3 regions of the Nocardioides sp. Leaf374 genome follow, and region 3 is predicted to be linked to each of the others. Evidence: predicted binding sites of a transcription regulator. Region 3 holds the regulator's gene; each other region holds the start of a gene.
The links. Region 3 encodes LexA, which represses DNA repair genes until DNA is damaged. Its sites were predicted from a motif close to TCGAACANNTGTTCGA; they were not measured.
Positions count from the first base shown of each region.

Region 1: a site for LexA is predicted at 6,690-6,705, ahead of recA (recombinase RecA). Genes of this name have one in related genera too.
Region 2: a site for LexA is predicted at 6,793-6,808, ahead of LPA27_RS14845 (HNH endonuclease signature motif containing protein). Genes of this name have one in related genera too.

Region 1 covers NZ_CAKASO010000011.1:53,852-63,196, reverse strand. Annotated here, with positions in the region: gene LPA27_RS07550 (hypothetical protein) at 1-134, shown strand, start outside; gene LPA27_RS07545 (phosphoadenylyl-sulfate reductase) at 131-877, shown strand; gene LPA27_RS07540 (sirohydrochlorin chelatase) at 1,020-1,763, shown strand; gene LPA27_RS07535 (DUF3037 domain-containing protein) at 1,858-2,268, opposite strand; gene LPA27_RS07530 (HipA family kinase) at 2,274-3,116, opposite strand; gene LPA27_RS07525 (PPK2 family polyphosphate kinase) at 3,113-3,985, opposite strand; gene LPA27_RS07520 (phosphoribosyltransferase) at 3,982-4,476, opposite strand; gene LPA27_RS07515 (regulatory protein RecX) at 4,618-5,475, opposite strand; gene recA (recombinase RecA) at 5,478-6,524, opposite strand; gene LPA27_RS07505 (sensor histidine kinase) at 6,768-8,027, opposite strand; gene LPA27_RS07500 (response regulator transcription factor) at 8,024-8,707, opposite strand; gene LPA27_RS07495 (hypothetical protein) at 8,710-9,219, opposite strand; gene LPA27_RS07490 (molybdopterin-dependent oxidoreductase) at 9,216-9,345, opposite strand, start outside.
Region 2 covers NZ_CAKASO010000035.1:34,764-44,108, forward strand. Annotated here, with positions in the region: gene LPA27_RS14805 (3-hydroxyacyl-CoA dehydrogenase family protein) at 1-1,263, shown strand, start outside; gene LPA27_RS14810 (hypothetical protein) at 1,334-2,089, shown strand; gene LPA27_RS14815 (sensor histidine kinase) at 2,095-3,300, opposite strand; gene LPA27_RS14820 (response regulator transcription factor) at 3,297-3,662, opposite strand; gene LPA27_RS14825 (endo alpha-1,4 polygalactosaminidase) at 3,812-4,684, shown strand; gene LPA27_RS14830 (CGNR zinc finger domain-containing protein) at 4,746-5,282, opposite strand; gene LPA27_RS14835 (EamA family transporter) at 5,321-6,301, shown strand; gene LPA27_RS14840 (ATP-binding protein) at 6,303-6,554, shown strand; gene LPA27_RS14845 (HNH endonuclease signature motif containing protein) at 6,822-8,645, shown strand; gene LPA27_RS14850 (AI-2E family transporter) at 8,674-9,345, opposite strand, start outside.
Region 3 covers NZ_CAKASO010000001.1:129,325-138,669, forward strand. Annotated here, with positions in the region: gene LPA27_RS00680 (hypothetical protein) at 1-91, shown strand, start outside; gene LPA27_RS00685 (vitamin B12-dependent ribonucleotide reductase) at 242-3,145, opposite strand; gene nrdR (transcriptional regulator NrdR) at 3,350-3,850, opposite strand; gene LPA27_RS00695 (alcohol dehydrogenase catalytic domain-containing protein) at 4,286-5,305, shown strand; gene LPA27_RS00700 (mismatch-specific DNA-glycosylase) at 5,310-5,813, opposite strand; gene LPA27_RS00705 (hypothetical protein) at 5,930-6,295, shown strand; gene LPA27_RS00710 (LysM peptidoglycan-binding domain-containing protein) at 6,433-6,762, opposite strand; gene lexA (transcriptional repressor LexA) at 7,133-7,909, shown strand; gene LPA27_RS00720 (MXAN_6640 family putative metalloprotease) at 8,044-9,345, shown strand, end outside.

The sequences.
Region 1 (9,345 bases), on a different contig from region 3:
AGGTCGTCTCGCAGGACGGTCAGATCAGCTCCCCCCACGGCAGCTGGGAATGCCGCTCCTGCCTGCGCGCCTTCTCCCTGAGGATGCTCGGCCTGATCCGGCCGGGCACCACGACCCAGGGAGCCGCCACATGACCGCCGCCACCACCCTCACGGCGCGCGCGAACCGAGCCATCGAGACCGCGGGCCGCTCGCCCGAGGAGCTGCGCGACCTCGTGTCCCACTGGGGCGCCGAACTCGAGCTCGCCCCGGCCGAGGACATCATCGAGTGGGCCGCCGCCACCTTCGGGGAGCGCTTCTGCGTGACCTCCTCGATGGGCGACGCCGTGCTGTCGCACCTGGCCTCCAAGGTCGTGCCCGGCATCGACGTGGTCTTCCTCGACACCGGCTACCACTTCGCCGAGACCATCGGCACCCGCGACGCCGTCGAGGCGACGATGCCGGTCAACCTGCTGACCATCACCCCCGTGCAGAGCGTGGCCGAGCAGGACGCGGAGTACGGCAAGGACCTCTACAAGACCGACCCCGACCTGTGCTGCAAGCTGCGCAAGGTCGAGCCGCTGGCCCGCTCGCTCGCGGGCTACGACGCCTGGGCCACCGGCCTGCGCCGCGCCGAGACCCGCAACCGGGTCATCGCGCCGGTCATCGGCTGGGACGCCAAGAAGGGCAAGGTCAAGGTCTCCCCCATCGCCCGCTGGAGCGACGAGCAGGTCGAGACCTACATCGCCGACAACGGGATCCTCGTGAACCCGCTCGTCTACGACGGCTACCCCTCGATCGGCTGCGCCCCCTGCACCCGTCGCGTCGCCCCCGGCGAGGACGCCCGCAGCGGCCGCTGGGCCGGCACCAACAAGACCGAGTGCGGCATCCACATGTGACCTCCGCCCCCGGCCCCACCCGCACCACCCGAGGACCGCTCCACACCCACCGCACGACATCAGCACCACACCCACCAGCAGCGCCGCTGGGCCCGGGACCCCCGCCCCACCGAGATCACCACGACAAGGGAGGCCACCTCCGATGGCAGCTCCGGCACTGATCGCCCTGGCCCACGGCACCCGCGACGCGCGCTCCTCCGCGACCATCACCGCACTGGTCGACGAGGTGCGCGCGATGCGCCCCGACCTCAAGGTCGAGCGCGCGTTCCTCGAGTCGGCCCGGCCCGCGTTCCAGACCGTCGTCGACCGGCTCGTCAAGGCCGGGCACGAGGAGATCGTGGTCGTGCCGCTGCTGCTGACCGAGGGCCAGCTCCTCGCCGCCGACGTGCCCTCCGCCGTGGCCGCGGCCGCCGCGCGGCACCCGGGGCTGCAGATCCGCTCGACGGCCATCCTGGGTCTGGAGCCGTGCTTCCTCGAGGTGCTCGACGTGCGGCTGCGCGAGGCGCTGCGCCAGTCGCGGGTGCGTGAGCTCGACGCCCTCGTGCTGGCCGCGTCGGGCTCCACCGACCCGCTGGCCAACCAGGCCGTCGCCCGCCTCGCCCGGCTGTGGGGGGCCCACCACCGCCTGCCCGTCACCGCGGCCTTCGCCTCGGTCTCCCCGCCGGCCACCGGCGAGGCCGTGCGCGCCTTCCGCGGCGAGGGCCGTCGCCACATCGCGGTGGCCTCGCTCTTCCTCTCCCCCGGCTGCGCCACCGACCGCTCCGCCGAGCTGGCCCTCGAGGCCGGCGCGGTGGCGGTCTCCGAGCCGCTGGGCGCGCACCCCGAGGTCGCCCGCACGGTGCTGGCCCGCTACGCCGTCGGCGCCGTCGAGCTCGTCCCGGTCTGATCCCGGGCCGTCACCGTGGTGGCGCCCGGGCCTCGGCGCCCCGGGGCGCTCAGCACACCGGGGCTCAGCACACCGGGGCTCAGCACACCGGGGCTCAGGTCACCAGGCAGGCGAGCAGGCGCCGCAGCTCGGCAGCGGGGTCGGCGGTCAGTCCGCCGTGCACCGGACCGGGCTGCACCACCGTACTCTTGGGTGCCTTGAGGAACCCGAAGCGCTGTCCCACCGGGTGTCGCGAGGCCGCACCCCCGCGCTCGTCGCCGGCGCTGACGGCCTCGGCGAAGCGCAGCGAGGCGCAGACCTGGTCGACGTCGAGCCCGGCGCTGAAGGCGGTCAGGCGCTCGCGGTCGCAGTGCCACGCCGTGCCCAGGAAGTCGCCGGCCTGGCAGTAGAGCACCACGCCCACGTTGAGGAACTCCTCGCGGTCGGCGCGCGGCACGCAGCGCAGCACGACGTACTGGTAGGCCATCAGCGGGCGCGTCGGGGCGCCGGCGGAATTGGCCGGCACGCCGCTCACGCGTCGGCCCCCGGCAGCCACTGGCGGGTGCCGAGCCGGGCGGTGAGGAAGGCGACGTACGCCGCGCGCAGCGCCGCGGGTGTCTCGGCGCCGGGCACGGGCTGGAGCCAGGCGTCGGGCACGCGCTCGAGCACGCCGGGCAGGACCTCGGGCGTCAGCACCTCGCTGATCGCCGCGTCGACGGCGTCGAGGCCGCCGACGTGGGCGCCGAGCACGTGGTCGGAGACGTCCCAGTGCTGGGCGGCGAAGCGGGCCGGGTCGGTGACGCCGCCGCTCCAGGCGTGATGGAAGTACAGCGAGGCGCCGTGGTCGATGACCCAGAGGTCGTCGTGCCAGACCAGGAGGTTGGGGTTGCGCCAGCTGCGGTCGACGTTGGCGCAGAACGCGTCGAGCCACAGCACGCGGGCGGCCTCCTCGGCCACCGCCGCGGTGCCGCCGCCCGGCGTCGTGGCCGCCCGCTCGCCGTCGTAGCCGAAGGAGCCGGGCAGGAAGTCGACGCCCAGGTTGAGCCCCACCGACGCGACCAGCAGGTCCTGGACCTCCTCGTCGGCCTCGTAGCGCGCGATCTCCGCGTCGAGCTCGAGGGCGACCAGCCGCGGGGTGCGCAGCCCGACCAGACGGGCCAGCTCGGCGACCACGACCTCGGCGACCAGGACGCGCACGCCCTGGCCCGCGCCGCGGAACTTGCACACGTAGGTGCCCAGGTCGTCGGCCTCCACGATCCCCGGCAGGCTGCCGCCCTCGCGCAGCGGGGTGACATAGCGCGTGACGGCCACGGTGGGCAGCGGGCCGTCGTCTACGGCGCGGTCGGCGGCACCGGACGGGTGGTCGGGGCTCACGCCGCGCTCCCCTCCGGGCCGGGGTCGGGATCCGGGTCGGCCTCGTGCAGCAGGCGCCGTCGCTGCTCCGCGACGTCGTAGCGCGCCGGGGGCCAGGTGGGCGCGAGGCCCTCCAGGGCGTCGAGGAGCAGGCGCCCGACCGCGAGGTTGCGATACCACTTGCGGTCGCTGGGCACGACGTGCCACGGGGCGACCTCGGTGTTGGTGCGCTCCAGGGCCGTCTCGTAGGCAGCGCGGTAGGCCGGCCAGAGCTGTCGGTCGTCGATGTCCCCGGGGGTGAACTTCCAGTGCTTGTCGGGTCGGTCGAGGCGCTCCAGCAGCCGCTCGCGCTGGGTGTCGGCGCTGATGTGGAGCATGCACTTGACCACGGTCGTGCCAGCGGCCAGCAGCTCGGCCTCGAAGTCGTTGATGGCGGCGTAGCGACGCTCGACCTCCTCGAGGGGGGCCAGGCCCCTGACCCGTGCGGCGAGGACGTCCTCGTAGTGGGAGCGGTCGAAAACGCCGATCAGCCCCGGGCCGGGCAGCGCGCGACGGATGCGCCACAGGAAGTCGTGCTCCCGCTCCTGCGCCGTGGGGGCCTTGAAGGACGTGATCCGCAGCCCCTGGGGGTCGACGAGCCCCAGGGTGTGCCGCAGGACCCCGCCCTTGCCCGAGGTGTCCATGCCCTGCAGCACCAGCAGGACGCTGCGGGGGTGCTCCGTGGTGTGCTCGGAGAAGAGCCGCTCCTGCAGCTCGCCCAGCCGCGGGCCGAGCTCGGCCAGCGCGACCTTGCCGGCGGTCTTGCCGTGCGCGAAGTCGGGCGTGGCGTCGGTGGGCAGGCTGCGCAGGTCCACCGGGCCCGTCGGCAGCCGCAGCAGCGAGGCGCTCACGCGTCGACCACGGTGGAGCGGGTCACCAGCGGCGGCTGCGTGGACCACGGGAAGTTGATCCAGCGCGTCGTGCGGCGCCAGGCGTAGTCGGGCTTCACCACGCTCTGCGGCTTCTCGTAGACCACCGCCGAGCGGGCCTCGGCCACGTGGTCGGCGCAGAAGGCCAGCACCGACTCCAGGGTCCGTCCGCTGTCGGCGACGTCGTCGGCGATGAGCACCTTGAGGCCCGACAGGTCGACGGCCGCAGGCGTGGGGGGCAGCATGATCGGCACGTCGAGGCGCTGGTCGACGCCGGTGTAGAACTCGACGTTGACCGCCGAGAGGTTCTTGACGTCGAGGGCGTAGCCCAACCCCATGGCCAGGCCCAGACCGCCCCGGGCGATGGCCAGCACGAGGTCGGGCTCGTAGCCGTCGTCGACCACCTGCTGGGCCAGGTCGCGCACCGCGGTGCCGAAGAGGTCGTAGGTCAGGATCTCGCGCTCGTCGGCCACCCGGTCATTGTGGCGGGAGGCCGGCCGCAGCGTCGAGCGGGGGGCGTGGCGACGGCGGGCGGCACGCGTTCCTCGACCACGGTGCGGCGAGTAGGTGGTGGCGAGACGCTCGCTGGCGCTCGCTCCTCAACCACCGTCGCGTCACTCGAGGGGGTCGGGCTCGTCGCGACCGGAGGCGGCGAGCTCCTGCTTGACCACGGAGAAGGCCAGGCCCGAGCCGTAGCCCTTCCGCGCCAGCATGCCGACGAGACGGCGGGTCGCGGTGACGTCGTCGACGCGCGAGAGCGAGCGCAGCTTCTTGCGCACCAGCTCTCGCGCGGCCTGCTCCTCGTCGTCGGGGTCGATCTCGTCGAGGACCGTGCGGGCGACCTCGTCGTCGACGCCCTTGCGTCGCAGCTCCTGGCTCAGCGCGCGGCGTGCCAGGGACTTGCTGCCACCCCCGCCGGCGCCGCGGGAGGAGACCCAGAGCCGCGCGAAGGCCTCGTCGTCGATGAGGCCGACCTCCTCGAAGCGGTCGAGGAGCGCCGTGGCGATCTCGTCGGGCACCTCGCGCTGCGCGAGCTTGTCGCCGAGCTCCTTGCGGCTGCGGGCACGGCCCGTGAGCTGGTCGAGCAGGATCGTGCGGGCCACCGACTCCGGGTCGGCCTCCGGCCCCAGCGCGGCGCGGTCGGGGGGCGGCTGACCCGCCGACGAGCGGCTGCGACCCTGCCGCCGGCCCTCGGACCCGCCGCGGGCCCGGGAGCCCCTGCGACCCGAGGACCTCGCCTCCCCGAACGGACGCGAGGCCCCGTCGGCCCCGGCCGCGTCGTCGGGCCCACCGGACCGCGCGGTCCGCTCGGCGCGCTGGGTCCAGGCGTCGACGCCCGCCGAGACGTCGCCACGCCAGGACGGGGAGACCGCCGGCTCACCGAGGTCGGACTCGGTCGCGTCGACCCCGGCCCACGACGGGGCGGGCCGGGGGTCGACGTCGCGGTCGACCGGTCGCTGCGACCGGGTCACGATCAGAAGTCGTCGACGCCGACCGGGTCACCGGGCAGCGAGACCTCGGCGTCGACGGTGGGGCCGACCCCGAGCTTCTCGAGGATCTTCTTCTCCAGCTCGTTGGCCAGGTCGGGGTTGTCGCGCAGGAAGGTGCGGGCGTTCTCCTTGCCCTGGCCCAGCTGGTCGCCGTCGTAGGTGTACCAGGCGCCGGCCTTGCGGACCAGGCCCGCCTCGACGCCGACGTCGATCAGGCCACCCTCGCGGCTGATGCCCTTGCCGTACATGATGTCGAACTCGGCCTGCTTGAAGGGCGGGGCGACCTTGTTCTTGACGACCTTGACGCGGGTGCGGTTGCCGACCATGTCGGTGCCGTCCTTCAGCGTCTCGATGCGGCGCACGTCGAGGCGCACCGAGGAGTAGAACTTCAGCGCGCGACCACCGGTCGTGGTCTCCGGCGAGCCGAACATGACGCCGATCTTCTCGCGCAGCTGGTTGATGAAGATCGCGGTGGTCTTGGAGTTGTTGAGCGCACCGGTCATCTTGCGCAGCGCCTGGCTCATCAGGCGGGCCTGGAGGCCGACGTGGCTGTCGCCCATCTCGCCCTCGATCTCGGCGCGGGGCACGAGCGCGGCCACGGAGTCGATGACGATCAGGTCGAGCGCGCCCGAGCGGATCAGCATGTCGGCGATCTCGAGGGCCTGCTCACCGGAGTCGGGTTGGGAGACCAGCAGGGCGTCGGTGTCGACGCCGAGGGCCTTGGCGTAGTCGGGGTCGAGGGCGTGCTCGGCGTCGATGAAGGCGACGATGCCGCCGTTGCGCTGGGCGCTGGCCACCGCGTGGAGGGCGACCGTCGTCTTTCCGGAGGACTCCGGGCCGTAGATCTCCACCACGCGACCGCGCGGCAGGCCGCCGAGGCCGAGGGCGACGTCGAGGGCGATCGACCCGGTGGGGATCACCTCGAGGGGCGCGCGGGTCTCGTCGCCGAGGCGCATCACCGAGCCCTTGCCGAACTGCTTCTCGATCGAGGCGAGCGCTACGTCGAGGGCCTTGTCGCGGTCTCCAGCCATGATGTCTCCGTCCTGGGGCGGAGGGCGCTCGGCCCTCCACGGTGTGGTCTGTGGTGTCGTGCAACGTCTGTGCCGGGAACGCTAGAGGAGCCCGCCGACAGTCGGGGAACGGTGACCCGGGACTGTGGAGAACGCCGATCTGCGCGCCGTCCCCTGCACGGTAGCCCGAACACGTGTTCGACCCCAGTCGACACGCCGCGCCGCGGCGGCGCCCGGCCGACGCCGCGCTCGTGGGACGGACGGTCAGGAGAGCGGGGCGGGGGCCGGGAGCACCGCGTCGGGCGGCCCGGGGCCGTCGACGGGCAGCACGACCCGGAAGCGGCAGCCGGTCGGCCGGCCCCCCTGGTCGACTCCCTGCTCGGTGACGTCCTCGGCGTGCACGGTGCCGCGGTGGGCCTCCACGATGCCCTTGACGATGGCCAGGCCCAGCCCGGCCCCACGACCGGTGACGTCGTCAGGGGTGCGCGAGGGCTCGGCCTGCCAGGCCACGTCGAAGACCCGGGCGAGGTCGACGGCCCCGATGCCGCCGCAGCCGTCGGTCACGACGAGCTCCACGCAGTCGCCCCCCGCACCGCCCCCCGCACCGCCCCCCGCGCCGTCCCCCGCGGCGGCGCGCACCCCGGCGGTGTGGCCCGTGCCCTCGACGTGCACCGTGCCCCCGGGCGGGGTGTGGCGCACGGCGTTCATCACCAGGTTGGAGACCACGCGCGAGAGCCCCGAGGGGTCGGCGACGAGCTCGAGACCGCCGGGCACCGCTCCCCCGAGCCTGACGCCACGGGCCCGCGCCACCGGGTCGGCGGCGGCGATCGCGTCGCTGACGACGTCGCCCAGCACCACGGCCTCGGGGGCCAGCCGCAGCACGCCGGCGTGGATGCGGGAGAGCTCGAAGAGGTCGTCGACCATGCGGACCATGCGGTCGACCTCGACCCGGATCTGGCGGTGGTAGCGCTCGGGGTCGGGGGTCATGCCGTCCTCGAGCGCCTCGGTCATCGCCCGCATGCCGGCCAACGGGGTGCGCAGGTCGTGGGAGACCCAGGAGACCAGCTCGCGGCGCGAGTCCTCCAGGCGCGCCTCGCGCCCACGGGCCTCCTCGAGCCGGGCGTGCGCGGTGGCGAGCTCCTCGGACAGCGCGCGGAACTCCGAGGGCCCGCGGGCCCCGCCGACGTACGGCGAGCCGGAGCCCACCCGCCGCACCTCCTCGCGCAGCGACAGCGACCAGCGGGTGATCGCCCGCGAGAGGGCGAGCGCGACCGCCAGCGCGACCACCGTGGCGGCGCCGGCCACGAGCGTCACGACCTCGACGTCGTCGTCGCTGATGAACATGCGCTGGGAGGCCGCGAGCACCCCGGCGAGCACCGCGGCCACCGGCACGACCGCGGCGAGGCCGAGCTGCCAGCGGATCGACAGCCGGCGCACGAGCCAGGCCAGCAGCAGCCCGACGACGCCCACGACGACGGCCGCGACCGCCGCCACGAGGACGACCTGCGCCTGCTCGCCGTTCACGAAGCCTCCCACCGGTAGCCCACGCCCCACACCGTCAGCAGCCGCCGCGGGTGGGTGGGGTCCTGCTCGACCTTCTCGCGCAGGCGGCGCACGTGCACGGTCACGGTGGAGCGGTCGCCGACCGACCAGCCCCACACCTCCTGCAGCAGGTCGTCGCGGTTGACCGCGACGCCGGGGTGGCTGAGGAACCACCACAGCAGGTCGAACTCCCGGGCGGTCAGGGCCAGCTCGCGGCCCGCCCGGGTGACCGTGTGACGTGCGGCGTCGACCTCGAGGTCGCCGTCGACCACGACCCGCGGACCGACGACCTCGGCCGGCTCCGACGTACGCCGGAGCACCGAGTCGACCCGCAGGGCCAGCTCGCGCGGGCTGAAGGGCTTGCTGACGTAGTCGTCGGCGCCGTGCTCGAGGCCGGCGACACGGTCGCCCTCCTCGCCGAGGGCGGTGAGCATCACCACCGGCACGTCACCGCTGCGCCGCAGCCGACGGCACACCTCGAGCCCGTCGATCCCGGGCAGCATCAGGTCGAGCACCACGAGGTCGGCCGGGCGGGAGCCCATCAGCTCCAGCGCCGCCTCGCCGTCGCCGGCCTCGACGACCTCGTGGCCGTGGGCGCGCAGGTAGGACACGACGACCTCGCGGACGGTGAGGTCGTCGTCGACGACGAGCACGAGGGCCACGCTCAGCGACCGGTGGGGCCGGGGCGGTCGGGCGGGTCGGACGGGCGGGACGGGTCGGCCGTGACCGGGCCGGCGGCGCGCTGCGCGCGGCGCCGCAGCAGGCCGGCCACGACGACCCCGAGCAGCACGAGCCCGGCCACGGCGAGCCAGCCGGCGGTGTAGTCGCGGTCGAGCAGCGTGGGGTTGTCGGCGCGCTCGCCGAAGCGGCCCAGCACGGGCACGGCGAGCAGGGTCAGGCTGCCCAGCAGGACGAGACCCACCGTGGTGGGGGCGCGGAAGGGGCGTGGCACGACGCGCACGCCCACGGCGACGAGCACGAGGACGAGCGGGGCCAGCACGGCGTCGTGGAGGACCACGCCGGAGACGGCCCACAGCAGCGCGTCGAGCACCTGGGCGGGCTCGGCGCGCGACCACAGCAGCCACGCGCCGTACAGACCCAGGGCCACGCCGACGGCGCCGAGCGCCAGGCGCAGGCCGAGCGGGGTCGGTGCTCCCCCGGTCGGGGCGCTCACGCGAGCACCTCCAGCGACGTGACCCACTTGGTCTGGAGCACCCCGGGGCGGTTGGGGGCGATGATCCGGCAGGGGAAGCCGTGGTCGAGGCTCAGCGTCTCGCCGTTGACCTGCAGGGCCAGCAGC
Region 2 (9,345 bases), on a different contig from region 3:
GGCCGCCTGGGCAAGAGCCCCGTGGTCTGTGGCGACAAGGCCGGCTTCATCGCCAACACGCTGCTCTTCGGCTACCTCAACCACGCCGCCTCCATGTTCGAGGGCCGCTACGCCTCGCGCGAGGACATCGACGCCGCGATGCGCTTCGGCTGCGGCTACCCGATGGGCCCGCTGGCGCTGCTCGACCTGATCGGCCTCGACACCGCCTACGAGATCCTCGAGACGATGTACCGCCAGGGCCGCGACCGCCTCCACGCGCCCACCCCGATCCTCAAGCAGATGGTCACCGCCGGTCTGCTGGGCCGCAAGACCGGGCGCGGCTTCTACACCTACGAGGCCCCCGACAGCCCGGTCGTGGTCGCCGACGCCGCGACCCCGTCGGCCGACGAGCTGCCGCAGCTGCGCCACGGCATCCGCCAGGTCGGCGTCGTCGGCACCGGCACCATGGCCAGCGGCATCGTGGAGGTCTTCGCCAAGGCCGGCTACGACGTGCTCGTCGTGGGCCGCTCGGCCGACAAGGTCGACGGCGTCAGCGCCACCGTCACCCGCAGCTTCGACAAGCAGATCCAGCGCGGGCGGGCCACCGAGGAGGCCAAGGCCGAGGTGCTGGCCCGCATCAGCGGCACCACGAGCCTGGAGGACCTGGCCAGCGTGGACCTGGTGGTCGAGGCCATCGCCGAGGACCTCGCCGTCAAGACCACCCTCTTCGAGAACCTCGACGAGATCTGCAAGCCGGGGGCGATCCTGGCCACCACCACCTCGAGCCTGCCCATCATCGCCATGGCCACGGTGACCAGCCGGCCGCAGGACGTCGTCGGCATGCACTTCTTCAACCCCGCCACGGTGATGAAGCTGGTCGAGGTCGTCTCCACGGTGGCCACCTCCGACGAGGTCACCGAGACCACGCGGGCGCTGTGCGCGGCCGTGGGCAAGGTCGCGGTCTCGTGCGGTGACCGGGCCGGCTTCATCGTCAACGCCCTGCTCTTCCCCTACCTCAACGACGCGGTCAAGATGCTCGAGGCCCACTACGCCACCGCCGACGACATCGACGTGGCCATGAAGCAGGGCTGCGCCCTCCCGATGGGTCCCTTCGAGCTACTCGACGTCGTGGGCAACGACGTGTCGCTGGCCATCCAGCGCGAGCTCTACCTCGAGTTCCGCGAGCCGGGCTTCGCCCCGGCCCCGCTGCTCGAGCACCTGGTCACCGCCGGCTACCTCGGCCGCAAGACCAAGCGGGGGTTCCGCGACTACTCCGCCCGCTGAGGCACAGGCACAGCCGCAGGGCAGCGGGCGAGGGGCTGGCGGTCCCTCGGGGGCTCCGTACAGTGGGGACATGGAGTACCTCCTCGTCCTCGCCCTGGTCCTCGGTGCCATCGCCGTCGCCGCGCTGGCCGGCCGGGGCCACCAGCGCAAGGTGCTCGCGGCCAAGGAGGCCGAGCTCGCGCCGGTGCGCAAGCTGGCGGCCGAGGACGTGACCGCGCTCGGGGTCGAGCTCCAGGAGCTCGACCTTGAGCTGGCCGGCCAGCCCCTCGACGCCGGCGCCAACGCCGACTACCAGCGCGCGCTCGACGCCTACGAGTCGGCCAAGGCCGCCGCCGACGCGATGGAGCGGCCCGACGACGTGCGCCACGTCACCGAGATCCTCGAGGACGGTCGCTACGCGATCGCCTGCGTCCAGGCCCGCGTGGCCGGCGAGGCGCTGCCCACGCGCCGTCCGCCCTGCTTCTTCGACCCCCGCCACGGCCTCTCGGTGACCGACGTGCCCTGGACGCCGACCGGGGGAGCCCAGCGCGACGTGCCGGCCTGCGCCCTCGACGCCGAGCGGGTGCGCGCCGGCGCCGACCCCGACATCCGCAAGGTGATGGTCGGCTCGCAGCGGGTGCCCTACTGGCAGGGCGGCCCGGCCTACCAGCCCTACGCCCGCGGCTACTTCGGGTCGTTCACCACCATGGACTTCATGTTCATGGGGCTGATGTTCGGTGCCTTCGGAGGCTTCGACGCCATCGGTGAGATCGGCGAGGGCCTGGGCGAGGCCGTCGGCGGCGTCGGCGAGGGCCTCGGCGACATGTTCGACAGCTTCGACTTCTAGCCCGGTCAGGACGGCAGGGTCATCCGCACGGTGGTGCCCCCGCCCGGGGTGTCCTCGACGAGGAGACGTCCGCCGTGCAGCGACGCGATCCGCGCGCAGGTGGCCAGCCCGATGCCGTGACCGTGGTCGGGGTCGCTGTCGTCGCGGCCGAACATGTCGAGCACGCGCGCCCGCTGGGAGGCCGCGATGCCCCGGCCGTTGTCGACCACCGCCAGCTCGTGGCCCTGCGGGGTCACCGCCGAGGTCACGACCACCCGCGGTGCGCGGTCGGGGGAGCGGAACTTCACGGCGTTGCCGAGCAGGTTCTGCAGCAGCTGGCGCAGCAGCGCGGGATCGGCCCGCACCGTCGGGGCCGCGAGGTCGCGCCGCACGAGGCCGCGCGCGGCCGTGTCGCCGAGGTCGACGACGACCTGGTCGAGCACGTCGTCGAGGGCCACGAGCTGCCGCTCGACCACGTGGCCGCCGACGCGGGCGTGGCGCAGCAGGGCGTCGAGCAGGTCCATCATGCGCCCCGACGCCTGGTCGGCGCGTCGCAGCAGCTCGCGCCCGCGGGGGCCGAGGGCTCCGGCGTACTCGTGGTCGAGGATCTCCAGCCAGCCGGTGAGCACGGTCAGCGGCCCGCGCAGGTCGTGCGAGGCCACCGCGGCCACCTGCTCCAGGTCCTGGTTGGAGCGCTCGAGCTCGGTGGTGCGGGTGGCCAGCTCGCCGAGCAGGTGCTCGAGGCGGGCCCGGTCCTGCATCTGGGCGCTCACGTCCTCGACGTGGGCGACGACGTGGATGGGGGTGCCGTCGTCCTCGCGCACGACCGCGGCGGTGACCTCCACCCAGACGTGGTGACCCGCGGCGTGTCGCCAGCGCTGCAGCAGTCGGGAGGACTCCTGCTCGCCGGTGAGGCAGCGCGCCGACTCGACGGCCGCCACGGCCGCGTCGTCGGGGTGGACCACGTCGCTCGAGGCCAGCGCGCGCAGCGACTCCGCGTCGCGACCGAGCAGGGCGCACAGGGCGCGGTTGACGCGCAGGAAGCGGCCCTCCACCGAGAGCAGGGCCATGCCGAGCGGGGAGCTGTCCATCGTCATCCGCCACCGCTGCTCGGCCCGGGCGAGGGCGCGCAGCGCGGTGTGGGAGGCGCGGGCGTCGTGGTCGGCCGCGGCGTCGCCGCCGGAGGTCGCCGCCGGGGCCAGGACCTCGGGGCCGACGACCGGGCTCCTCACGAGGCCGAGCCCGCCCGGGCCGGCGTACGCCGCCCCAGCGTCTCGACCGCCGACACCAGGCCGGCCCCGCTGAAGGGCTTGTCGAGCACCTCGTCGACGCCGGCGGCGTAGGCCGCGGCGTGGTCGCGGCGCGCGGTGACCATGAGCAGCGGCAGGCCCCGCAGCGCCGGGTCGCTGCGCACCGCCCGTGTCAGCCCCAGGCCGTCGAGGGTCGGCATCATCCAGTCCAGCACCACCGCGTCGAAGCCGCCCGCGAGCAGCCGCCGCAGGCCGCAGCGACCGTCGGGCGCCAGCTCCACGTCGTGCCCGGCGCGGCCGAGGAAGATCTCCATCAGCGTCGACAGGTCCGGATCGTCGTCCACCACCAGAATGCGCATCGTTCGGGTCCGTCCCCCCTCGGACGGGCGGGCCTCGCGCCCGCCTCGTCCTCCCCATCGGCCGTCGGGGCGGGGACCTGAGGCACGCCGACGGGCGGCGGGAGGCAGCGCCGCCCGCTGCTAGGTTGCCGCCCATGTCGCACCGACCCACCGCCCGGAGTCCGCGCACGACGTCCCCGCTCCTCGTGCTGCTCCTCGTGCTGCTCCTCGGTCTCACCGTCGGGCCCCTGCTCGCTGCCGCCCCGGGCGGCGCCTCGGGTGCGAGCACCGGCGCACCGACGGCGGGGGAGCGCGCCGTCGAGGAGCCGTCGGCGCCTCCGGCGCTCCCGGCGGCGACCGACGTCGACTACCAGCTCGGCGGGGTCGACGAGGTGCCCGACCACGTGGGGATCGTCGTGCGCGACCGCACCGAGGAGCCGGCAGGGGTCTACGACGTCTGCTACGTCAACGGCTTCCAGACCCAGCCCGACGCGCGGCGCTTCTGGCGCGAGCGCTGGTCGCTGGTGCTCAAGGACGACCGGGGCCGACCGGTCGTGGACTCGGCCTGGGGGGAGTGGCTGCTCGACCTGCGCACCGCCTCCAAGCGCGAGCGCGTGGCCCGCATCGTGGGGCGCTGGATCGACGGCTGCGCCCGCGACGGCTTCGAGGCCGTCGAGCTCGACAACCTCGACTCCTTCCTGCGCAGCGACGGCCTGCTGAGGCGGGCACAGAACCTCGCGCTCGCGTCGCTGTTCGTCGAGCGCGGCCACGAGTCCGGCCTGGCCGTGGCCCAGAAGAACCTCGCCGGCTACGACGGCACCCGCATCGGCTTCGACCTCGCGGTGGCCGAGGAGTGCGGACGCTACGACGAGTGCGACGCCTACACCGAGGTCTTCGGCGACCAGGTCGTGGTCGTGGAGTACCGCGACCGGGACTTCGAGGCGACCTGCGCCGGCTTCGGGGACGCGCTGCCGGTGGTGCGCCGCGACCGCCCGCTGCGGCCGGCCTACGACCCGCGGTGGTGCTGACCGGCCTCCCGCCGAGTCCCCCTGCCCAGCCGGTCGCCCAGCCGGTCGCCCAGCCGGTGGCTCAGCCGTCGCTCTGGCGGGCGCGGTAGGCCGCGACGGCGTTGCGGTTGCCGCAGGTGGTCGAGCAGAAGCGGCGCGAGCGGTTGCGGGAGAGGTCGAGCACGACACCGTCGCAGTCCTCGTCGGCGCAGACGCCCAGCCGTGACATCTCGTCGGTGCGGATCACGTCGATCATGGCCATCGCGGTCTCGACGGTGATCCGGGTGACGAGCGGCGCGTCGGGCAGCACGGCGTGCACGTGCCAGTCGTAGGGCTCGTGGCGCACCAGCTGGGGCAGCGCTCGGGCCTCGCTCAGCATCGCGTTGACCAGCTCGACGGCGTGGTCGCGCTCGGCGGTCAGCAGCTCGCGCAGCACCGGCCGCAGCGCGCGCACGGCGTCGAGCTCGGCGCGCGTGCGGTCGTGGCGCCCGGAGTACTCGAAGTCGGCGAGGAACCGGTCGAGGTCGGCGACGCTCTCCAGCGTGTCGGGGGGCTCGGCGGAGTTGGCGAGCACCACGGCGGACTGGAGCGACATCTCGGTGTCATGGGCGAAAACCACGTTGACAGGTTACCCGACGGCCCGTAGCGTCATGGATCATGACGACGATGACCCATGACGCCACCCGGTCGGCCGGCGGTCCCGCCGGTGGCTCCCGCCTGGTGTCGGGGCTCGTGCTCGCCGTCGTCTCGGCGACCGCCTTCGGTGCCTCCGGCGCCCTGGCCCGTGGGCTGCTCGACGCCGGGTGGACGCCGGGCTCGAGCGTGCTGGTCAGGGTGGGGCTGGCCGCCCTCGTCGTGCTGCCCTTCGGGCTGGCCTCGCTGCGCGGGCGGTGGTCGCTGCTGCGCCGCAACGCCGCCCTCGTGGTGACCTACGGCGTGCTCGCCGTCGCCGGTGCGCAGTTCTGCTACTTCTCCGCGGTGCAGCACATGCAGGTCGGGCCGGCGCTGCTCATCGAGTACACCGCGCCCGCGGCCGTGGTGGTGTGGCTCTGGCTGCGCCACGGCCAGCGACCCGGACCCGTCACCCTGCTGGGCGCGGCGCTGGCCGCCGCCGGTCTCGTGCTGGTGCTCGACCTGCTCTCCGGTGCCGACCTCAGCGTGGTGGGCGTGCTGTGGTCGCTGGGGGCGATGGTGGGGGCCGCGTCGTACTTCGTGATCTCCGCCGACGAGGGCAACGGGCTGCCTCCGCTGACCCTGGCCGCCGGCGGCCTGGTCGTCGGGGCGGCGGTCCTGGGCCTGCTGGGCCTGGTCGGCGTGCTGCCCATGGCCGGGTCGACGCGTCCGGTCACCTACGGCGGCACGACCGTCGACTGGTGGCTGCCGCTGCTGCTGCTCGGGCTGGTGACGGCGGCCGTGGCCTACACCACCGGTATCGCGGCCGGGCGTCGCCTGGGCTCGCGGCTGGCCTCCTTCGTCGCCCTCCTCGAGGTGCTCGCCGGCGTCGGCTTCGCGTGGCTGCTCCTCGACGAGCTGCCGCGCCCGGTGCAGCTGGCCGGCGGCCTGCTCATCCTGGCCGGCGTGGTGGCGGTGAAGCTCGGCGAGCGGGGCGTCGTCCGGGTCGAGCCGACGCCGGCCTGAGGTGACCCCCGGCTCGGTGCGGCTCGTGGTGGTCGACCACTGCCTGGGCGTCGCCGAGGCCGACCGCGACCGCGTCTTCAAGCCGCTCGAGCGCGTGCACACCGCGGTGGCCGGCACCGGGGTGGGTCTGGCCACCGACCGGCGCGTCGTGGAAGCGCACGGCGACGCGACCGGTCTCTGGGGCACTCCCGGAGGAGGTGCGACCGTGTGGTTCGAGCGGCCTGACGCCGTCCTGCCCGCCGGGAGGGTCTGACCCGCCGCTCGCCCGCGGTGGTCGAGGGCCGGCCGCCAGGACCGCGGTGGTCGAGGAGGGAGCGCCAGCGACCGTCTTCAAACCACGGCCCCGCCCGGTGGTTGAGGAGGGAGCGCCAGCGACCGTCTCGAAACCACGCCTCGCACGGTGGTTGAGGAGGGAGCGCCAGCGACCGTCTCGAAACCACCCTCACGCGACAGCGCAACCCTCTCCACAGATCCACCGGCAGACCTAGTCATCGAATACGTGTTCGAATAAACTGGGTGCATGCTCCTCGACCTCGACACCACCGGCACCGTGGTCGACATCGAGTCCCTCGACGCCGACGACGTCCTGGAGTACGCCGACGACACCGCCCGCTCCGTACGCGCCGCCGAGCGTCGCACCCTGCGCGTCATGGCCCGCTGGGGAGCACTGAACCCCGACCAGGCCTACGCCTGGTCGGTGCCCGGGATGATCCGCCACGGCCTCGACGAGTTCGCCGCCGAACCCCTCGCCCTGGCCCTGGACATCTCCCCGGTCAACGCCGGCTGCAACCTCGCCGAGGTCATGGAGCTGGTCCACCGTCTCCCGCGCATCTGGGCGATGGTGGAGGACCTCACCCTCCCCGGCTGGCGCGCGCGGCGGATCGCCTCCCAGACCCAGGTGTTGAACGACACCGGGGCTGCGTACGTCGACCGCAAGGTCGCCGCCCTCGGCTCCCGCGCACAGAGCCTGGGCGCGCGGCGCATCGAGCTGTTCGTCGCCGAGGCCGCCGCCAGGCACGACCCCCACGCCCAGGCCGCGCTGGAGGAGAAGGCACGCGGTGGGTGGAACGTGAGGGTGACCCACGACGTCGACCGCGGCTCCGCGTCGGGCACCTCGTGGCTCGAGGTGCTCGGTGACACCCAGGACCTCACCCGGTTCCACGACCTGATCTGCGCCACCGCCGCCGAGCTCGGCCGCCACCAGACCTCGACCGGAGCCGTGGTCGAGTCGTTGGAGGTCCGCAAGGCCCGTGCGATCGGGGTCATCACCGACCGCGCCCAAGGACTGACGGCACTGGACTCGGTGGAGCCCACGACTGCGAAGGAGCGGGTGGTCTACGTCCACCTGCGCCCCGAGGACCTCGAGCGCGCCGAGACCCTCGCCGCCCTCGACACGGCCCGCATGAGCGGCGAAGGACCCGCGCTGGAGGAGCCCCCGCCGCCCGCCGAGGCCCCGGCCGAGGAGCCCCGGCCCGACCCGTGGGACCTGCCCGCCCCGGGTTCCGAGGGCGACTCCGAGCCCCCTGCAGCAGTGCCCGCAGGCCCCGCGGCGACCCCGATGGCTGAGGAGCGAGTGCAGCGAGCGTCTCGAAGCCAGGCCTCCGCCAGCAACGCCCCCGAGACCACGCCCGCCAGGCAGACCACGACCCCGGTGGCTGAGGAGCGAGCGCAGCGAGCGTCTCGAAGCCCCGCCGCGGGCAACGACCCCGAGACCACGCCCGCCGGACAGACCACGACCCCGGTGGCTGAGGAGCGAGCGCAGCGAGCGTCTCGAAGCCACCCCACCCCCGGGGAGCAGCCCGCGAGCGACCCCTACCGCACCACCGGACCCGACCTACGCCCCACCCCGGTCCACCGCCACCACGAGACCAGCCACCTCTCCCAGATCGACCGCACCGGCCCACCACCGGGCACCGCGGTCGTCGAAGGTCTCGGGGTCGTCTCCACCACCACCCTGCGCCGCTGGCTCCACGGCACCAAGGTCTACGTGAGACCCGTCATCGACCTCAACCCCACCACCGCCGGCGCCGTGGACCGGCACGACCCACCACCGTGGATGCGCGAACACGTCACCCTGCGCGACCCACGCTGCGTGTTCCCCGGCTGCAGCGTGCCGTCACGACGCTGCGACCTCGACCACATCCAGCCCTACCGAGACCCCGACCATGGCGGGAAGCCCGGCCAGACCCACCCCTCCAACCTGGCGCCGCTGTGCCGCCACCACCACCGGCTCAAGACCACCGGCTCCGAGGGCAGCCCACCCTGGAGCTACCACCGGCATCCCGACGGCACCTACGCCTGGACCAACCCCCACGGCTGGACCACGCTGGTCCGCGCCGGCTGAGCGGGGTGCGGCCCGGGGACAGGTGGGTCTAGCGGGCGTCCTGGCGTCGTACGAAGACCTCGCGGGTCAGCATCAGCACCGCGGCCGCGGTGGGGATGGCCAGGAGCGCGCCCACCACGCCGAGCAGCGCGGCGCCCACCAGGGCGGCGATCACGGTGACGGCACCCGGGACGTCGACGGAGGAGGCCATGACCCGGGGGTAGATCACGTAGTTCTCGAGCTGCTGGTAGACGACGTAGAAGACCACGCAGATCAGGCCGGTGCGCACGTCGGTGGCGAAGGCGATGGCGGTGACGATCGTGGCGCCGATCGTCGCGCCGATCATCGGGATGACGTCGAGCAGGGCCACGACGAAGGCCAGCGCCACGGCGTACTCGCCGAGGCCGACGGCGAAGAGGAAGACCAGCGACGTGAGGCCCGCGCAGAGGGCGACGAGGAAGGCGCCCGACACGTAGCCCCCGATGCTGGCCACGATCCGGTCCCCGAGGCGGGTGACCCGGTCGCGACGCGAGGCGGGGGCCAGCTTGTAGAGCGCGCCCTTGGTGGTCTCCAGCGCGGAGAGGAAGTAGAGCGTCAGCACCAGCACGATGAAGAGGTTGAAGAGGGCGCCCAGCAGGGCGATCCCGAAGCCGAGCACACCGCCGAACAGGCCCGTGACGAAGTCACCGCCGGCGACGTAGTCCTGGGCCTTCTCGACGAT
Region 3 (9,345 bases):
GAGCCGCGGCACCACGGCCCTCGGCCTCACGGTGGCGGCCCTGCCGCTCGTGACCACCCTGTCCCTGTGGGGGCTCGCCCAGGTCCCGTGACGGTCGGGATTCCTGGGGACGGCTCGGTCGCCGCTGCACCGCGCAAGCCCACCGTCACCGCACAGCAGCCGGGCTCCGTCGCGTCCGCAACGGCCACCGGCCCGGCCCCTCCGTGCAGGAGGGACCGGGCCGGTGGCGATTCTGGAGGCGTCAGCTGCAGCCGGAGGTGCTGCCGCAGCCCTCGCAGACGTAGCAGGAGCCGGCGGGACGCATCTTGGTGCCGCAGGTGAAGCACAGCGGGGAGTCGATCGCGGTGCCGGTGATCTTCTCCATCAGCTCGGCGGAGGTGTGGGCCTCCTTGGCCGGCTGGGCCGGGACCTCGCGCTGCGAGGCGCCCTCGGTGTCGTGGGTGACGACACCCTCGACGGTCTCGGGCTCGGCGACCGGCGCCGAGGCGACCGGCTCGTCGATGAGCTCCGCGGCGCCACCGGTCTCGACGACGGGCTCGTAGGAGCCGGTCTCGAGGTAGCGCTGACGCTCGTCGGCGGAGTAGATCCCCATGGCCTGGCGCTGCTCGAAGGGCAGGTAGTCCAGGGCCAGGCGGCGGAAGATGTAGTCCATGATCGACTGGCTCATCCGCACGTCGGGGTCGTCGGTGAGGCCGGCGGGCTCGAAGCGCAGGTTGGTGAACTTCGAGACGTAGGTCTCCAGCGGCACGCCGTACTGCAGGCCGATGCTGACCGCGATCGAGAACGCGTCCATGACGCCGGCCAGGGTCGAGCCCTGCTTGCCGAGCTTGAGGAAGATCTCGCCGAGCTCGCCGTCGGCGTGCGCACCCGAGGTCATGTAGCCCTCGGCGCCACCCACGGTGAAGGAGGTGGTGCGCGAGACGCGCGACTTGGGCAGACGCTTGCGGGTCGGGGCGTAGACGACCTTCTCGACGACCTTGGTCTCGACCGGGGCGGCGTCGGCGCTCTTGTTGGAGTCGGTGCCCTTGTTGTCGCCCTTGCCGCTCGACATGGGCTGGCCGACCTTGCAGTTGTCGCGGTAGACCGCGGTGGCCTTGAGGCCGAGCTTCCAGGACTGGAAGTAGACGTCCTCGATCTCCTCGACCGTGGCGGTCTCGGGGAGGTTGACGGTCTTGGAGATCGCGCCGGACAGGAACGGCTGGCAGGCCGCCATCATCCGCACGTGGCCCATCGGGGCCAGGGCGCGGGCGCCCATGGCGGTGTCGAAAACCTCGTAGTGCTCCTGGCGCAGGCCCGGGGCGTCGATGACGTGACCCTCGGCGGCGATGTGGTCGACGATCGCCTCGACCTGCTCGGGCTGGTAGCCCATCTTGCGCAGGGCGCGCGGGATGGTCTGGTTGACGATCTGCATGGAGCCGCCGCCGACGAGCTTCTTGAACTTGACCAGCGAGAAGTCGGGCTCGATGCCGGTGGTGTCGCAGTCCATCATGAAGCCGATGGTGCCGGTGGGCGCGAGCACCGAGGCCTGCGCGTTGCGGAAGCCGTGCTTGGCGCCGAGCTCCTGCACCTGGGCCCACGCGGCCGTGGCCAGCTTGTGGACCTGCTCGTCGGCGATGTGGACCGGGCGCACCGTGTCGTTGGCGGCCTGGTGCTTGCGCATGACGCGCTTGTGGGCGTCGGCGTTGCGGGCGTAGCCGGTGTAGGGGCCCACGACGCCGGCGATCTCGGCCGAGCGCTTGTAGGAGGTGCCGGTCATCAGCGAGGTGATGGTGGCGGCCATGGCGCGGCCGCCGTCGGAGTCGTAGCCCAGGCCCATGGCCATGAGCAGCGCGCCGAGGTTGGCGTAGCCGATGCCGAGCTGGCGGTAGTCGCGGGTGGTCTGGCCGATGGACTCGGTCGGGAAGTCGGCGAAGCAGATGGAGATGTCCATCGCGGTGATGATGAACTCCACGGCCTTCGCGAACAGCGCGCCGTCGAAGGTGTCGTCGTCCTTGAGGAACTTCAGCAGGTTGAGGCTGGCGAGGTTGCACGAGGAGTTGTCGAGCGACATGTACTCGGAGCAGGGGTTGGACGCGGTGATGCGACCGGTCTCGGGGTTGGTGTGCCAGTCGTTGATGGTGTCGTCGTACTGCATGCCCGGGTCGGCGCACTCCCACGCAGCGGTGGCGATCTTGCGCCACAGGTCGCGGGCGTCGACGGTCTCGATGACCGAGCCGTCCTTGCGCGAGCGCAGGCCGAAGTCGGTGCCGTTCTCGACCGCGCGCATGAACTCGTCGGAGACGCGCACGGAGTTGTTGGCGTTCTGGTACTGCACCGAGGTGATGTCGTCGCCGCCGAGGTCCATGTCGAAGCCGGCGTCGCGCAGGGCGCGGATCTTGTCCTCCTCGCGCGCCTTGGTCGCCACGAACTCCTCGATGTCGGGGTGGTCGACGTCGAGCACGACCATCTTCGCCGCGCGGCGCGTGGCGCCGCCGGACTTGATGGTGCCGGCGGAGGCGTCGGCGCCACGCATGAAGGAGACGGGGCCCGAGGCGGTGCCGCCGGAGGAGAGCAGCTCCTTGGAGGAGCGGATGCGGGAGAGGTTGAGGCCGGCGCCGGAGCCGCCCTTGAAGATGAAGCCCTCCTCCTTGTACCAGTTCAGGATCGAGTCCATGGAGTCGTCGACCGAGAGGATGAAGCAGGCCGAGACCTGCTGCGGGGAGGGCGTGCCGACGTTGAACCACACCGGGGAGTTGAACGAGAAGTACTGGTGCACCAGCAGCCAGGTCAGCTCGTGCTCGAAGACCTCGGCGTCGGCCGGGGACGCGAAGTAGCCGTTGTCCTCGCCGCCCTTGCGGTAGGTCTTCACGACCCGGTCGACGAGCTCGCGCAGGCTCTGCTCGCGGGTGTCGGAGCCGACGGCGCCGCGGAAGTACTTGGTGGTGACGATCGTGGAGGCGTTGACCGACCAGAAGTCGGGGAACTCCACGTTCTTCTGCTCGAAGACGGTGGCGCCGGTCTTCCAGTTGGTCTGGACGACGTCGCGGCGCTCCCAGGTGATCTCGTCGTAGGGGTGCACGCCGGCGGTGCTGAACGTGCGCTCGAAGGTCAGGCCCTTGCCCGCCGCCGAGGCGCCGGTCTGGGCCCCGCTCATCGTCTCCGTCATGTGCTGCTCTCCCTGTGTCGCGTGCTGGCTGTGTCGCGTATTGGCTGTGTCGCGTGCTGGTCGTGTGGTGCGTGGTCGGGCTCGTGTCGATGGTCGCGCTGACCACCGACACTCGGCGGGCGGACCGGCGTGGGGGTCGGTCCGGTGGGGAGGAGGTGGTGCGCCCGGCAGGCAGCTTCCCCACTGCCTGCCGGGCGGTCTGGGTCAGCCCGTGGTGGGCTGGGGGTCGCGCCCCTCGACCAGCTCGGTGAGCTGCTCGGCGCGGTGGGTGCGCAGCTGGGCGATCTCGGCCTCGAAGTCCTCGGCGGACTCGAAGGCCTTGTAGACGCTGGCGAAGCGGAGGTAGGCCACCTCGTCGAGCTCCCGCAGCGGCGCGAGGATGGCCAGCCCCACCTCGTGGGCGGGCACCTCGGCCTGGCCGAGGCCGCGCAGGGCGTCCTCGACGGCCTGGCCGAGGCAGGCCAGGTCGTCCTCGGTGACCGGCCGGCCCTTGCAGGCCTTGCGGGCACCGGCGACGGCCTTCTCGCGGTGGAACGGCTCGGTCGCGCCGGAGCGCTTCACCACGGCGAGCGGCATGAGCTCGACGGTGGTGAACCGCTCCTTGCACGCCAGGCACTGCCGACGCCGGCGCACCGAGCCGCCGTCGTCGCCGACCCGCGAGTCGAGGACCTTGGTGTCGGCGTGGTGGCAGAACGGGCAGTGCACGACAGGTCTCCTCTCGGACGGGTCGAACGGACGGTGCGGGACGGCTGCGGGAGCGTGGCGGCGCGCCTGTGACACCCTCGTCGGGTGGCCAGGAGCTGTGGATAAAGCGGCCGGTCATGTGGAGAACACCGGGCCTCTTGTGAACCATCCACCCTGGCGCTGTGCACTAGATGTGGATAACTACATCCGTGTAAGTACTAGATGTAGGGGAACCGTACGCCCGTCGCGCACACCGCGCAACCTGTTCGGCGTGTCCCGCCGAGTCGCGTCGGGGGCTCCGCCAAACCCGCAGGTCAGCGGGGTGCGAGGGTGACCGCACGGTGGTCCGTACCGACCGCGGTCCGGGCGTGTCGCGGCTCCACGGGCTCGACGGGCTCCCCGTCCTGCCGCATGGGGTGAGCCGGTCGGTGCCCCGCTCGGCCTAGCGTCCGAGCCATGAGCGAGACGATGCGAGCCATGGTGGTCAAGGCCAAGAGCCAGGAGTTCACCCTCGAGGAGCGCCCGGTGCCGACCCCGGGACCCGGCGAGGCCGTGGTGAAGGTCGCCGCCTGCGGCGTCTGCCACAGCGACATGTTCGCCCGCGAGGGCGTCTACCCCGGCGTCAGCTTCCCCGTGGTGCCCGGCCACGAGGTCGCCGGCTCCGTGCACAGCCTGGGCGAGGGCGTGCAGGGCTGGCGCGAGGGCCAGCGCGTCGGCGTCGGCTGGTACGGCGGAGCCTGCGGCTGGTGCCGCCCCTGCCGGATGGGCGCACTGATCGCCTGCGAGAACACCCAGATCCCCGGCGTCCAGCGCGACGGCGGTTACGCCGACTACGTGCTGGTGCCCGCCGCGGCCATGGCCGCCATGCCCGAGGAGCTCGCCCCCGAGCTCGCCGCCCCCCTGATGTGCGCGGGCGTCACGACCTACAACGGCCTGCGCCGCACGGGCGCGCGCCCCGGCGACCTGGTCGCCGTGCTCGGCGTCGGCGGCCTGGGCCACCTCGGCGTGCAGTACGCCGCCAAGATGGGCTTCCGCGTCGCCGCCATCGCCCGCGGCACCGAGAAGGCCGACCTCGCCCTGGGCCTGGGCGCGCACACCTACATCGACTCCACCGCCACCGACCCCGGCGAGGAGCTGGCCAAGCTCGGCGGCGCCCGCGTCGTGCTCTCCACTGTCACCAACGGCGAGGCCGTCGCCTCCACCATCCCCGGCCTGGGCGTCGACGGCGAGCTGGTCGTGGTCGGCGCGGCCGAGCAGCCCATCCCCGTGCCGGCCGCCGCCCTCATCCCGATCAACGGCTCCGTGGCCGGTCACGCCTCGGGCACCGCGGCCGACAGCGAGGACACCCTGAACTTCAGCGCCCTCACCGGCGTCGAGGCGCAGATCGAGACCATGCCGCTGGAGCAGGCCAACGAGGCCTACGCCCGGATGATGGCCGGCGACGCGCGCTTCCGGATGGTGCTCACCGTCAACTGAGGACTCAGGCGCGACCGGCCAGCTGGGCCAGCTCGCGCCACCACGCGACGCGCGTGGGCCGACCGTCGTAGTCCCGACGATGGTTGGCCCCGCTCGTCCCGGGCAGCACGAAGACCTGCGCGGTCCCGACGTACCAGTCGTGGGCGCCGAGACGGGGGTGCGCGCGTCGACCCAGCGCACGCGCGGCCTCGTGGGCGACACCCTTGCTGGTGAAGGCCAGCCAGTCGGGCCGCCAGCGCCCCACCTTGGCGACGAGCTCGTCGACCTCGACCCACCGCGGGTCCCAGTGGCCGACCAGGTCGGTGAGGCCGAGACCGAGGGCGGCCACCTCACGGTCCTCCTCCGGCCGCAACCGACGCGGCGAGAGACCGGACAGGTGCACCGACTCCCAGAAGGAGTTGCCGGGCGAGTCGTAGTAGTGCTCCCGGGTGCGGGTCGAGTCGGCGCCGGCCAGGCCGCAGAACACGATCGCCGGCTCCGCGGCCACGATGTCGGGGAGGACCTCCATGCCCCCACCGTGCCAGCCACCGGGTCCAGCCACCGGGTCAGGGCACCGGGTCGACGGGCGCGACGCGATGGTGGTGTCGCGCTGCGAACTCACGGACGATCGGACAGAATGAGCCCGTGGCGACAGCGGGCAAGCGAGCAGGCTCGCGCAAGGGCACCCGGCCGCCCCGCCAGCTGCGCCCGCGCCTGCTGGCGCTGGCCCTGGCCGTGACGGCGGCCGTCGTGGCCTGGGGCTACCTCGTCTACGCCGCGATCGACTTCGGCACCACTGCCCGCGACGGCGACTCCGGCTCCTGGGCGTTCCTCGCCCTGGCCTCGGTCGGGGCCGTGGCGTGTCTCTTCGTCGGCCTCCTGCTGGTGGCACGCCTGCTCCGCGAGCTCGGCATCACCAGCACACCGACCGGCGCCGCCCCGGACGGCGACGGCGAGGACCTCGAGCCGACCGCGCCGCGCCCGCCCGGCGGACGCCGCGCGGCGCGCTGACCGGCTGGCAGCACCCCTGGACGGCAGAGGAGGGCGGGCCCGGTGGGGCCCGCCCTCCTGCACCTTCCCCGCTGCTCACCGGCCGGGGTCGAAGCGACCGGTGATGTCGATGGGGGCGCCGACGACGGCGCCCGAGGTCACGCCAGCGGGATGCGCAGACGCTGGCCCGCGGCGACCATGCCGCCGTCGAGGTCGTTGAGCTGCTGGATCTCGACGATCGTCGAGCGCACGTCACCGTCGTCGGCGACGTCGGCCGCGATGTCCCACAGCGTCTCGCCGGTGCCGACCACGATCACCTCGGTGGGCTGCGCCTGGGAGGTGGCCACCGACCCGGCGGCCAACCACACGCCGACGGCGAGGATGGCCAGGAGCGAGAGCGTGAACACCACGAGTCGCCCACGCCGGGTCAGCCGCACGTGGTGCGTGGCGACACGGGATGCGGCGGGGTGCTGGATCGTGGTGCTCATGGGGACCTCCTGGGGAAGGGGGCGGTCAGCCGTGGGGTGGAGCTCGAGGTGGACGAAGTGATGTCTAGTGGTGACCACCGACAGTCCTGGAGGACCGCCGTCGAGCACCGGATCGACCACACGTTCGATCGAACATGTGTACGACGTTAGATCACGCGTTCGAACAGCACAAGGGGTCGGACGAACATCTGTTCGACCGCCCGTCCGGCAGGGAGGCCCGGACCCGCGGGCCTTGGGCGTCGCGAACGGTCCGACACGCCGTTCGAACAGGTGTTTGAAACCCTCGGAGCCTCCTGGCATGGTGAGCACGTCGCCCGACCGGGCGACCAGCGACACCGATCGGTGGCACCGACCAGCGGAGAGGCAGACGATGGCGACCAAGGACACCCGGGGGCGGACCGGGGGCGGTCCCACGGAGGGCCCGACCGACGGCACGGCGGACGGCACGGTGACCGAGCTGCCCGACGGTGCACCCGACGCCACCGGCCTCACCCCGCGGCAGCTGCGGGTGCTGGCCACCATCCGCGACGCGATCGAGAAGCGCGGCTACCCGCCGAGCATGCGCGAGATCGGCAACGCTGTCGGCCTCACCAGCACCTCGAGCGTCGCCCACCAGCTCAAGGTGCTCGAGGAGAAGGGCTTCCTCAAGCGCGACCCCAACCGGCCCCGGGCGCTGGAGGTCTTCCTGCCCGAGGTGATGGCCGCCCGCCGGTCGATCTCGGCGGCCGAGGAGAGCGGTTACGACGAGACCGGTGTCGGCGACTCCGTGCCGGCCGCCACCTACGTCCCGGTCGTCGGCCGGATCGCGGCCGGCGGCCCGATCCTGGCCGAGGAGCAGGTGCAGGACGTCTTCCCCCTGCCCAAGCAGCTCGTCGGCGAGGGGCAGCTCTTCCTGCTCGAGGTCGTGGGCGACTCGATGATCGACGCGGCGATCTGCAGCGGCGACTACGTCGTCATCCGCAAGGAGCAGACCGCCGACAACGGCACCATCGTCGCCGCCCTCATCGACGGCGAGGCGACGGTGAAGACCCTGCAGCGCAAGAACGGCCAGGTCTGGCTGCTGCCGCACAACGAGGCCTACGACCCGATCGACGGCACCCACGCCACGATCCTGGGCGTCGTCACCGCGGTCCTGCGCAGCGTCTAGCCCGCCGCCGCACCCACCCGGGACACCCCGGGGCCGGCCCGTCCTCCCCGCGGAGGACGGGCCGGCGTGCGTGTCGGCGACCCGTGAGAGCCTGGAGCGAGAGCCGGAACCCTCGACCCACTGGAGTGCCCGACGTGCGCCTTCGTCCCCTGTCCGCCCTGCTCCTCGCGGGCGCCCTGTCCGTCTCGACCCTGACGGTCTCGGCCCTGCCCGGCACGGCCGTGGCCGCCCCCCAGGTCGACCTGCCCGAGGTCCCCGGGCTCCCTGGGCTGCCCGGTGTGGACGGGACCGAGACGCCGGACGAGCACGCCCTCGCGGCCCTCGCAGTGGTCGAGACGCTGGTCGACCCGGCGACCAGCCCCGCGGAGGCCCAGCAGACCCTCACGCAGGCCGGCGAGGCCGACCTCACGGGGGCGCTGCGCGACCTCGCGCTGAGCATGGACGCCCTCTCCCCCGCCGACCGCGCGGAGGCCGCGGCCTACCTCGCCCGGCCGACCGACAGGCGCGGTGACGGCTACCTCGACTACGAGGGCGACGCCGTGCAGCGCATCTGCACCGACGACCTCTGCGTGCACTACGTCACGGACGGCACCGACCAGAGCAGGGGCAACAACGTCTCCGCCAAGGACGACGGCGACGGTGACGGCGGCGCGAGCAACGGGGTCCCCGACTACGTCGACTTCGCGCTCTCGACGCTGCAGGACGTGCACGACACCTACGCCGGCGCGGGCTACCGCACGCCGCTGCCCGACGGCGCCAAGGGCGGCGACGCCCGCACCGACGTCTACCTCGGCGACGTCGGCAGCATGAGCTTCTACGGCTACTGCACCTCCGACGACGACGTGCCCGACGACGCGCGCGCCGTGCCCGCCTACTGCGTGCTCGACAACGACTACCGCACCGGGCAGTTCCCCACGAACCTGCCGACCGAGAACCTCCAGGTGACCGCGGCGCACGAGTACTTCCACGCCGTCCAGTACGCCTACGACGCCGGCGAGGACGGCTGGCTCATCGAGGCCACCGCCACCTGGGCCGAGGACGAGCTCTTCGACTCGGTGAACGACAACGTGCAGTACCTCGCCGACAGCCCGCTCTCCCACCCGCGGCAGTCGATGGACCGCGACGAGGACCTCGCGGTCTACGGCGACTGGATCTTCTTCCGCCACCTCACCGAGCGCCACCCCGCCGCGGTCGGCGGACTGCCCGTGCTGGTGCGCAAGATCTGGGAGCGCGCCGGCGCCGCCGCCGGCGACCGTGACGAGTACTCCACCCAGGCCGTCGAGCAGGTGCTGCGCCGCCAGCACGACGTGTCCCTGAGCGAGTCCTTCGCCCGCTTCGCCGACGCCAACCTGCGCCCCGGCCGCGCCTACGCCGAGGGCAGGGCGCAGTCCTACCCCAAGGCCCCCCTGTGGAAGCGCACGACCCTGACGGGCTCG